Regions from separate parts of the Streptomyces sp. NPDC015032 genome, predicted to be linked through region 3. Evidence: riboswitches for the same ligand, from Rfam matches in the RefSeq annotation. Region 3 holds a riboswitch; each other region holds the start of a gene.
What was found. Region 3 has a riboswitch for cobalamin ahead of ACF08M_RS36600 (prenyltransferase/squalene oxidase repeat-containing protein). Riboswitches for the same ligand answer to the same signal wherever they lie in the genome.
Positions count from the first base shown of each region.

Region 1: another riboswitch for cobalamin. It lies ahead of ACF08M_RS06725 (CbtB-domain containing protein); the one in region 3 lies ahead of ACF08M_RS36600 (prenyltransferase/squalene oxidase repeat-containing protein).
Region 2: another riboswitch for cobalamin. It lies ahead of metE (5-methyltetrahydropteroyltriglutamate--homocysteine S-methyltransferase); the one in region 3 lies ahead of ACF08M_RS36600 (prenyltransferase/squalene oxidase repeat-containing protein).

Region 1 covers NZ_JBIBVN010000003.1:208,552-211,777, forward strand. Annotated here, with positions in the region: gene ACF08M_RS06715 (family 16 glycosylhydrolase) at 1-456, opposite strand, end outside; gene ACF08M_RS06720 (histidine phosphatase family protein) at 776-1,399, opposite strand; adenosylcobalamin (AdoCbl) riboswitch at 1,509-1,655, shown strand; gene ACF08M_RS06725 (CbtB-domain containing protein) at 1,659-1,871, shown strand; gene ACF08M_RS06730 (CbtA family protein) at 1,899-2,672, shown strand; gene ACF08M_RS06735 (tetratricopeptide repeat protein) at 3,218-3,226, opposite strand, start outside.
Region 2 covers NZ_JBIBVN010000017.1:71,668-74,893, forward strand. Annotated here, with positions in the region: gene metE (5-methyltetrahydropteroyltriglutamate--homocysteine S-methyltransferase) at 1-1,532, opposite strand, end outside; cobalamin riboswitch at 1,692-1,911, opposite strand; gene ACF08M_RS23410 (esterase/lipase family protein) at 2,495-3,226, opposite strand, start outside.
Region 3 covers NZ_JBIBVN010000047.1:45,666-48,891, forward strand. Annotated here, with positions in the region: gene ACF08M_RS36595 (SCO2322 family protein) at 1-1, opposite strand, end outside; gene ACF08M_RS36600 (prenyltransferase/squalene oxidase repeat-containing protein) at 1-1,272, opposite strand, end outside; cobalamin riboswitch at 1,380-1,515, opposite strand; gene ACF08M_RS36605 (MBL fold metallo-hydrolase) at 1,568-2,608, opposite strand; gene ACF08M_RS36610 (lipocalin-like domain-containing protein) at 2,920-3,226, opposite strand, start outside.

The DNA.
Region 1 (3,226 bases), on a different contig from region 3:
GCCCAGCATCCAGAAGGCGGGCCACATGCCCTGACCGCGCGGCACCTTCATCCGGGCCTCGACGTGCCCGTAGGTCTGGGTGAACCTGCCGGAGGTGTTCAGGCGTGCGGAGGTGTATTCGCACGTGCCGTACCAGCACTGGTAGTTGTTCGGGTTCTCACGGCGTGCGGTGATGACCAGATGTCCCTGGCCGTCGAGTGCCGCGTTGTTGTTGCCGGCCGTGTAGTACTGCCGTTCGTGGTTGTTGACGTTGTCGCCGGTCTCGATCTGCCACTTGCCGTCGTCGACTGCGGAGCCCGCGGGCCCGTCGAAATCGTCGGTGAAGGCCCCTGCCGTCACCGACGGCCGCGGCGAGGGCAGCGGCACCCCGGCGGCGAGGCCGGAGGAGGCCGAGACGAGGGCGAGTAAGGAGAGCGCGGATACCAGGAGACGCCGGGTGAGGCGGGGGGAGGTCATGGGGGGTCCTTCCCGTGCGGAATCGAGCAGCTGTCATGGGCATGGCAAACGCTCATCATGGGGGGAGCGGGGAAAGGCTTCCGTTCTGTCTGAGATTGAAGAAGTGAACCAAGAGCGTGTCAAGGCTTTGGTACGGACCACACTTCTTGCATGCGTCTGTGGTGGTACCGCCGCGCGGCAGTCCCGGATTCCCACCGGGTTTCCTCCTGCGACACGTCTGCCGGACGGTCAGGGCGACCAGTTGCACCACTGCCCTCGGCGCTGATGGATGGTTCCGGCACATCAGTCGTTCATGCTGTGGTGCGGGCCGTGGGAGGTGTCAGTTCCCCGCGGTGGGGGACAGCGGCTGCCCGCAGCGCAGATTCCACCGTCCGGACCGGCCGCTGAGCGTGGTCAGAGTCAGCGGGGCGACATCCAGCCGCCAGAACGCCTCCGTCGGCAGAGCGAGCGCCTGTACGGTCACCGCCCGTACCACCGCGGGCCCGACGACCCCCAGCACACGGCCGCCCGCGTCGCCGTCCAAATGCTGCATGGATTCCTCGGGCGCGCCGAAGGTCCCCACGGACTTCAGCCAGTGGCCGACCCGTGCGCAGAATTCCAGCAGGGACTCGCCGCCGTGCGGAGCCGCCGAGGGGTCGGTCAGCCAGGCCGACACGGCGTCCGGTTCGTTCGTGCCCACCTCGGCCAGCCGCTGCCCGGTCCATCGGCCCATGTCCCAGTCCCGGAGCGAGAGTTCGGGATCGGTGTGCAAGCCCAGGGCGTCGGCGGTTCCGGTGCACCGCGCGGAGGGCCCGCGTACATACCGGTCGGCCACGGGCACCGCCGGCGCGGCGGCCCGGGCCCGCCGGGCCCCGGCCGGGTCGATCGGAGCATCACCGTCGAAGCGCGCCTCGCGCAGCGAGGCGTTGAGCGCCGGTGAGATCAGCATCACCTGAACCGTCATGACCGGGTCGACTCCCTGAATTCTGGCCCTCACGTGTGCTCACCATGGCGTTCAGGCCCTCCGGCCCTGCCACCGGCACCGTGGCCAGGCCCGGTCCCAGGCGGTATCGTCCCAGGAACATGACGAAGGTGTGACGGAAGTCCGGTGAGAGTCCGGCACGGTCGCGCCACTGTGAACCCGTCCCCGTACGGGAAGTCAGACCCAGCACCTTCGTTCCAGCACCACGATTGGGACGCGTGTTCCCTCAGGAGGTTCTGCCATGGCACGGACTGCCGCTGCCCCCGCCGTACCGGCGATCACCCCCATCTCCGGGAAGGCCATTGCCCCTTGGGCGGTCTTCTTCGGCATCCTCATGCTCGTACTGCTGTACTTCGTCGGCGCCGAGCAGGGTGCCACCGCGGTCATCTCCGGCGAAGGCGTCCACGAGTGGGTCCACGACGGCCGCCACCTCCTCGGCTTCCCCTGTCACTGACGTACCGTCCGATCCAGGGGAAACCTCATGAACTCCATATCTGTCAGAGCCCTGCTCATCCGCGGCATGCTGGCCGGCCTGGCCGCGGGCGTACTTGCCCTGTTCGTCGCGTACTTCCTCGGTGAGTCCCGCGTCGATGCGGCCATTGCCCTTGAGGAGGCGCACAGCCACGACCACGGGGGCGGCGAGGAACTCGTCAGCCGCACCATGCAGTCCACCGCCGGACTCGCCACCGGTGTGCTCGTCTTCGGAGTGGCGATCGGCGGCATCGCAGCCCTCGTCTTCTGTTACGCCCTCGGCCGGATCGGCAGATTCGGACCCCGGGCCACGGCCGCACTGATCGCGGGAGCGGCCCTGCTGACCGTGTACGTCGTGCCATTCCTGAAGTACCCGGCCAATCCGCCGGCCGTCGGCAACCCCGACACCATCGGCCGACGCACCGCGCTGTTCTTCCTGATGGTCGCCCTCGGCGTGCTGCTGGCCGTCGCCGCCGTGATCCTCGGCCGACGGCTGGCCCCCCGCCTGGGCAACTGGAACGCAACGATCACCGCATCCGTCGCGTACGTCGTCGTGATCGGACTCGCCTACGCGTTCCTGCCCTCGTTCAACGAGGTCGGAAAGGACTTCCCGGCGGCGCTGCTGTGGGAGTTCCGCCTGACCACGCTCGCCGTACAGGCCATCCTGTGGGTCACCTTCGGCCTCGTTTTCGGCCACCTGACGGAACGGCTCCTCGCGTCGGGGGCCGACAGCGTCACCACCGGCCAGGGTGCGGCGAACCGGGCGGCCACCGCGGCCGGCTGACCGACGCACCGCTCGCCATCAGCCGGCATCTGGCCATCAGCCGGCATCTGACCGGCAGTGGGCATGTCGTCACGCACGAGGGCATCTCGTCATCAGCGCGCAGCGGAACCCGCCGGGAGCTTTCCGGCGGGTTCCGCTGCCTCGTCATGCCTAAGGGCTGTCCCGTAATCCCTGGCGGGCGCACGACGACAGCTACTTCCCCAAGCTCTCGGCTGCGCTCGAGCAGGGGAGGCCCCATCCTCGCCGCGTTGTCGGAACGTCCGAATACATCCAGTATGCGGACGTCCCTCCGCCTTGCGATGCACCGCATCTGCCGCCGCGCGCTGATCCACCAGGGATTACGGGACAGCCCTTAGCCCCGGCTGCCGGGAGGGACCGACGCATGCCGGTCCGCTACTCCCACCGCCGCCACCGCCACCACCGCCGAGGGAGCACTCCTGACGGAATGGCTGGACCGTCTGTCGAACGCCCCTCGCGACCGCCCGGAACTTTTCTGCGGGCCGGGCCGGACCCCGCGAGCCGGGTGTGATCCGGACGAGAGGCCCTCAGGACCG
Region 2 (3,226 bases), on a different contig from region 3:
TCGGCGAAGTACTGCACCATGTCGTTGCGTTCGGGCTCGCCGTGTACCAGGACATCGATGCCGGTCTTCTCCTGGAAGGAGATGACCTCGCCGATTTCGGCCTTGATCCGCTCTTCGTAACCGGCCGTGTCGATCCGGCCCGCGCGCAGGTCGGCGCGGGCCGCGCGCAGCTCATCGGTCTGCGGGAACGAGCCGATGGTGGTCGTCGGCAGCAGCGGCAGCCCGAGGTGGGCACGCTGGGCGGCGGCACGCCGGGTGTACGGCTGGGAGCGACGGCCGTCGGTGTCGGTGATGGCCGCGGTCCTGGCCCGTACGGCGGGGTCGTGGGTGATCGGGGAGTTCGCGCGGGAGGCGAGGTCGGCGCGGTTGGCGGCGATCTCCGCGGCGACGGCGCCAGTGCCCTGGGCCAGTCCCTTCGCCAGCGTGACGACCTCCGCGGTCTTCTGCTCGGCGAAGGCGAGCCAGCGAAGGATCCGAGGGTCGATGTCCCTTTCGGGCGCTGTGTCGAGGGGGACGTGCAGCAGGGAGCAGGAGGCGGCCACGTCGACCCGGTCGGCGAGGCCGAGGAGAGTGGCGAGGGTGGCCAGCGACTTCTCGTAGTCGTTGATCCAGATATTGCGGCCGTTGACGACGCCCGCGACGAGCCGTTTGCCGGGCAGCCCGCCGACGGCGGCGAGGTCTTCGAGGTTGGCGGCCGCGGCGTCGGTGAAGTCCAGCGCCAAGCCGTCCACCGGGGCCTTCGCCAGTACGGGGAGCGCCTCGCCGAGCCGGTCGAAGTAGGAGGCCACGAGCAGCCTGGGCCGGTCGGTCAGATCGCCGAGTCCACGGTAGGCGCGGGCAGCGGCGTCCAGCTCGGCCGGGGAGCGGTCCTGGACCAGCGCGGGCTCGTCGAGTTGGACCCATTCCGCGCCGGCCGCACGCAGATCGGCGAGTACCTCCGCGTAGACCGGCAGCAGCCGGTCCAGCAGGGTGAGCGGTTCGAAGCCGGCCGCCACCCCGGGGGCGGGTTTGGCGAGCAGGAGGTAGGTGACGGGGCCGACCAGCACAGGACGGGCGGTGTGTCCGAGCGCGAGGGCTTCCTTCAGCTCGGTGACCTGCTTGACGGAGTCGGCGGTGAAGACGGTGTCCGGGCCGAGCTCGGGGACGAGGTAGTGGTAGTTGGTGTCGAACCACTTGGTCATCTCCAGCGGCGCCACATCCTGGGTGCCGCGGGCCATCGCGAAGTAGCCGTCGAGTGCGTCGGCGCTGACCGTCTCACGATGCCGCCGGGGGACGGCGCCGACCATGACACTGGTGTCCAGGACATGGTCGTAATAAGAGAAGTCGCCGGTGGGCACCTCGTGGACACCGGCATCCGCCAGCTGCTGCCAGTTGGACCGGCGCAGACCGGCCGCCGTTTCGCGGAGGGCGTCGGCGATGACCCGGCCCTTCCAGTATCCCTCGACGGCCTTCTTCAGTTCCCGGTTCGGGCCCTGGCGGGGGTAGCCGTACACGGTGGCCCGTGCTGCCGCGGCTGCGGGCTTCGCTGTCACGGAAATCTCCTTCGCGAGATGACTCCTTGAGATCCCGGAGACGGGACACGGGCGCGAAGGGTGACGAACCGGACGGATCGGTCGCACCTCGGGGGTGCTCGTCCGTCTGGTATGTACGCCGACCCGCCCACGAGGTCACCGGGATATCCGCACGCGATCGGTCACGTGCGGACAACGGGCAGGTCTTCGGACTCGAGGGCACGTCCGCCGAGGCGGACACCTACTGGCCGTCGCTTCCCAGATCCGAGGCCCGGATCCAGTGCGTATGACGGCGGTTGTTCCCACTCACCGCTGCGGGGCAGTCCCGGATTCCCACCGGGTTCCCTCTTACGACGCGCCTGCCTGGCGGACAGGGCGAACCAGTTGCACCGGCCAGACTAGAGGCTGGGCTGTTCCCGGGGCACCGCTCTTCACATCCCGGAACGTGACATGTGACACGGGACCTGCCCGGCAACCCCGCCTCCACCGTGCACCGGAGCAACGGTGAGGCTCCTGCGTGAGGTTGGCTGCGCCGGCGCGCGGTACTGACGACGCGCCCTGCGTTCCGCCCTCCCTGTAATGCTTTCGGGGGCGCTCTTGATCCGCGATCGCGCGGCATGTCTCCAGGGCCAGGTCGCCGAGATCCGCAGGCGGAGGGGACCATGCCGGTCGGTTCGGCGGCCCCGGCGCCGACCTGGATCGTGCCCGGTGCCACGCGGTCGCAGCGGCCTGAGCGCAGTGGAGCAGGCGGTGGTCACATTAGTGGCATCGGCAAGATCTGCCGGCAAACGTGCGCCCGTGTGCCCGATCACCCCCGAACCGTCGGTGGAGACGTGCTTGGGACGGGAACCGTTACCTGCATGCAGAAAGTGCCCTCCGCTTGGACCGACAGAACCCCCTCGGCAAGGTTCATCGTCCCAACTCGGAAGGCACTTTCGTGTTCCCGCCCAAGACCCGGACGCCGCTCAAGCGGAACAGCGAGGTTAGCGGACTGTTACGCTCGGCCCCTCGACAGGGGGATTCAGGGCCGCATAGTTGTCACGATCATTCCACGTCTGGATTTTCACGCTCACTTGAGGAGCGCTGTGGGGATTGTACCGGTTCGCGCTGTAGAGTTGATAATTTCCTGCCCCCTGGAGGGAGAGATTGGCAACTCTGACCTCGCCGGCTCGGGTGGCGAAGGCCGCCTCATGGCTGCCAGGCTCATTCCTATTCTTGCTTTCCTTTCGGCTGAGCGAGAGATCTTGGCGAGTCATAACGCATTGCACGTTATCTCCGTACCCTTGCGGTGTGTAATACCAAAAGGTGATTCCGAAAGGCTGCCGATAGTGCCCGCATCCGCGGATCCGGAGGACCGGGGTAACCTCTTTTTCGGGGCTGACTTCCAGGCAGGACTGCAGCCATGCTTGAACCCAGTTATCGCCACTATTGGTCCGAGATAGTTCGTTGCACTCCGTCCTGTTTCGCATCTTGGGCGCATGCTTGTCTTTTTCCCCGTTGGTGGTTTCGGTGAGCGCGTCCAGGGCTTTTTCTTGCGTCCATGGATCGCTATAGTAGCCGTCATGCGACAGGCATGTCGTGACCACGTTATCCGCCCCCCGGAGGGTAGAAGTCTTTCCACCCCGTACATTCGGACCATTCCCTTCGTATGCCCAGCTCCCCTGTGCGGTAATTCCGAATACGACACCGTCACACAGGCCGATCTGAGGCAGTCC
Region 3 (3,226 bases):
CAGCTGCTGGTTCTTCCGGCGACCGCTGATCAGGAAGCCTGCGCCCGCGCCGACGACGAGACCGATGCCGATGTACCACCACACGCCGCCGATCACGTCGTCGCCGCTGTGGACCTGGTCCTTCTCCGTGGCCACGTACCCGGTGTCGGCGGACGGGACGGGCGTCGTGATGGCCGCGGGTGCGGGACCGGACGCGTTCAGCCGGTCGACCAGGTTGACGCCGCCGAAGTCGCGGGCGTCGGAGCCGGTCGCGTGGGCGGCCAGGATCAGCTGCGCGTAGGCGGCGGGACCGCTCTGTTCGGCCCAGGCGCCGGAATTCTTCTTCAGCCAGGTCACGGCCTTGGCGGCCTTGTCCTGGTGGCCCGCGGCGGACAGCGCGACGACCGCGTCCGCGGTGTTGCCGAAGTCGGGCTGCGGGGTGGAGTCGTCGGCTCCGGGCATCGGCGGCAGGTCGAGATGGCCGCTGGTGGCGAGCGCGTCCGCGAGGTAGTGGGCGCCGTTCTGGGCGGCCTGCTCGGGTGTGAGCCCCGGCCCCGGGTGGCAGGTCGGCTCCTTGGCCGAGGGGTTGTTCCCGACGGCCAGGGCCTTGCCCATCGTGCCGAGCACGGCGGCCGCGGTGGCGTCCGCGTTGGCGGCGAGCTTCCCGGCCTTGTCGGGCTGGTAGGCGAAAGCGCCCCCGTCCTTGTCACCGCACGGGATCGACAGCTTCAGCAGCGGGGCGTAGGGGGTCTTGCCGCCGTGGGTCGTGATGTCCCCGAGCCGCTGGCCCTGCCGGGCGAGGGCGCCGATCACCAGCGAGGTGGAGTTGGCGTCACTGGGCGCGCCCGGGGCGTAGCCCCAGCCGCCGTCCTCGTTCTGCACGGACTTCAGCCAGCGGACCGAGTTGTTCACGGTGTCCCGGTGCCCGTCCACCTCGACGAACGCCTGGACGGCCGCCGCGGTGGCGTTGGTGTCCAGCACGGTCTTCGCGGTGCACGGCTGGGAGACGTCGGGCCGGTACGCGGCGTAGGCACCGTTGGAGCACTGCTGGGAGATCAGCCAGTCCACCGACTTCGTGGCGGGCGTGACGCCCTCGACCCGCTGGGCGAGGAAGGCGAGCGACTGCCGCCAGACACCGTCGTAGGTGGGGTCCTTCGTGCCGTACAGCCCCGACGGCAGTGCCGCGGACGGCGAGGGCGACGGGGACGGCGCTGCGACCGCGACCGGGGCAGCGGCCGCACAGAGCACGGTGGCGGTGGCGGCGAGCGTTGCTGCTCTGCGGCGTACGGTCATGGCGGGCGGGGCCTCTCCTGCGGGGGATCAGGGCACAGGCACGCTCAGGCACCAGGCTCCGGCCCCGTATTCCTCGACGGTGCCGACCACCGGGGGCCCGGTGGCGGGAGCCGGTCACGACCGCGGACAGGGCATTCCGGCTCACCGTCGCGGACGACGGCTCACGGCTGCGTGGTCAGCGCCGGATTTGCACCGGCTTCCCCCTGAACGGGCATGATGACGACCCGCCCACTGTACCGGGCGGGGAGGGCCGGGCTCCGGGCCGGTGGCCGCAGCGGGCCCCGTCGTGGGGTGGTCACACCGCGATGTACGTCACCGGGTCGCTCCCCGCCACGGCCTCCGCGCGCCCCAGCTTCACCAGCCGCCGCAGATGCGCCTCGGCCTCCGAGACGGCGATGTTCCGCGAGCCGTGCGGGATCCGGTCCCACGGCCGGTTCCACTCCATCCGCTCGGCCAGCTCCCACGGGGTCAGGGCGGTGACCAGCAGCCCGAGCAGCCCGGTCAGCCGCTCCTCGTGATGGGCCAGGAGTTCCCGTACGCGCCCCGCGGCGTCCGCGAACGCGTACTGATGGGCGGGCAGCACCTCCGCGGCCCCGAGCCTGCCGATGCGCTCCAGCGAGTCGAGGTAGTCGCCGAGAGGATCGGTGACCGCGGCGTCGTCCGGGTCCCCGTACAGGCCGATGTGCGGGCTGATCCCCGGCAGCAGATGATCCCCGGAGAAGAGCCGGCCCCGGCCGGGCAGATTCCCCGGATGCCGCTCCTCCAGATGCAGACAGACATGGCCGGGCGTGTGCCCCGGTGTCCAGATGGCCCGCAGCGCGCGCCCCGCCAGACCGAGGAGCTCCCCCGGAACGATCTCCCGGTCCGGCAGCGCGGCCCGCTGTCCGGGCAGGAGGCGTGCCCGGCCCCGCTCGGCCGCGGCGGCCCGCAACGGCGCGAGATGCTCCTCGGGCGCACCGACCGCGGTGAGCTTCGCCGCGAGATACGACAGCCAGGTGCCCGGCCGGGACTCACGGGTCCGGCGCACGATCGCGGCGTCCGCCGCATGCATGGCGATCCAGGCCCCGGATGCCTCGCGCACCTGCCCGGAGAGGCCGTGGTGGTCGGGATGATGGTGGGTGACGACCACGCCGTGGATGTCACCGATCCCCGTACCGACGGCGGCGAGCCCGGCGGTGAGCGTGTCCCACGCCTCCGGATCGTCCCAGCCCGTGTCGATCAGGACCGGCCCGCGATCGGTGTCGAGGACGTGCACCAGGGTGTGGCCGAGCGGATTGTCCGGGATGGGGACCTTGATGCTGTGCACGCCCCCGCCGTGGTCGGTCACCTGCGTCATGGGCTGCCCTCTCTCTCCGAGGCATGGCCGGTGTACCGGACGCACGGGTGTGCGGTGCACCGCACCCACTGTAACGAGAACTTGTTCCAGTAGTAGCCCCGGTCGGCCATCTGCTCGGCGTCGACAGGCTCTCAGCTTGGCGTTCAGTGTCGAAACGCCAAGCTGAGGTGCGGCACGGGCGCCTCCCGTCCCGCCGTCCCGGCCATGGCCCGCGTGCGCCGTTCACGCGGCACGCTGGCCACGGTTCATGGGTCAGCGCGCGTGACCGGGGTGCGGGACCGGAGGGCCGGCCGGCGCGGATCCGCCGCTGCTCACACCGCGTCCGCGGCGGGCCGGTGCCACACCAGTCGCGGGGTGCGTGCGTTCTGGCCGGTCCCCTCCGTCGGGGGGTGCAGCGTTAATCGGTCCCCCGCTATCTCCCATCGGCGCTCCTGCGTGGCGCCGACCCAGGGGCGCAACGACGCCACCTTCAGATGGTGGACGACCCGGTCGCCCGCCACCTCGTAGGTGCCCGCGTATCCCAGATAGGGAGAGGTCCTGAACAGGGTCGCGGTGTCGACCGGCCCGGCCGTACCCGGCGCCGGCTCGGACTCCAGCTCCGGGTTCAGCATGCTCACG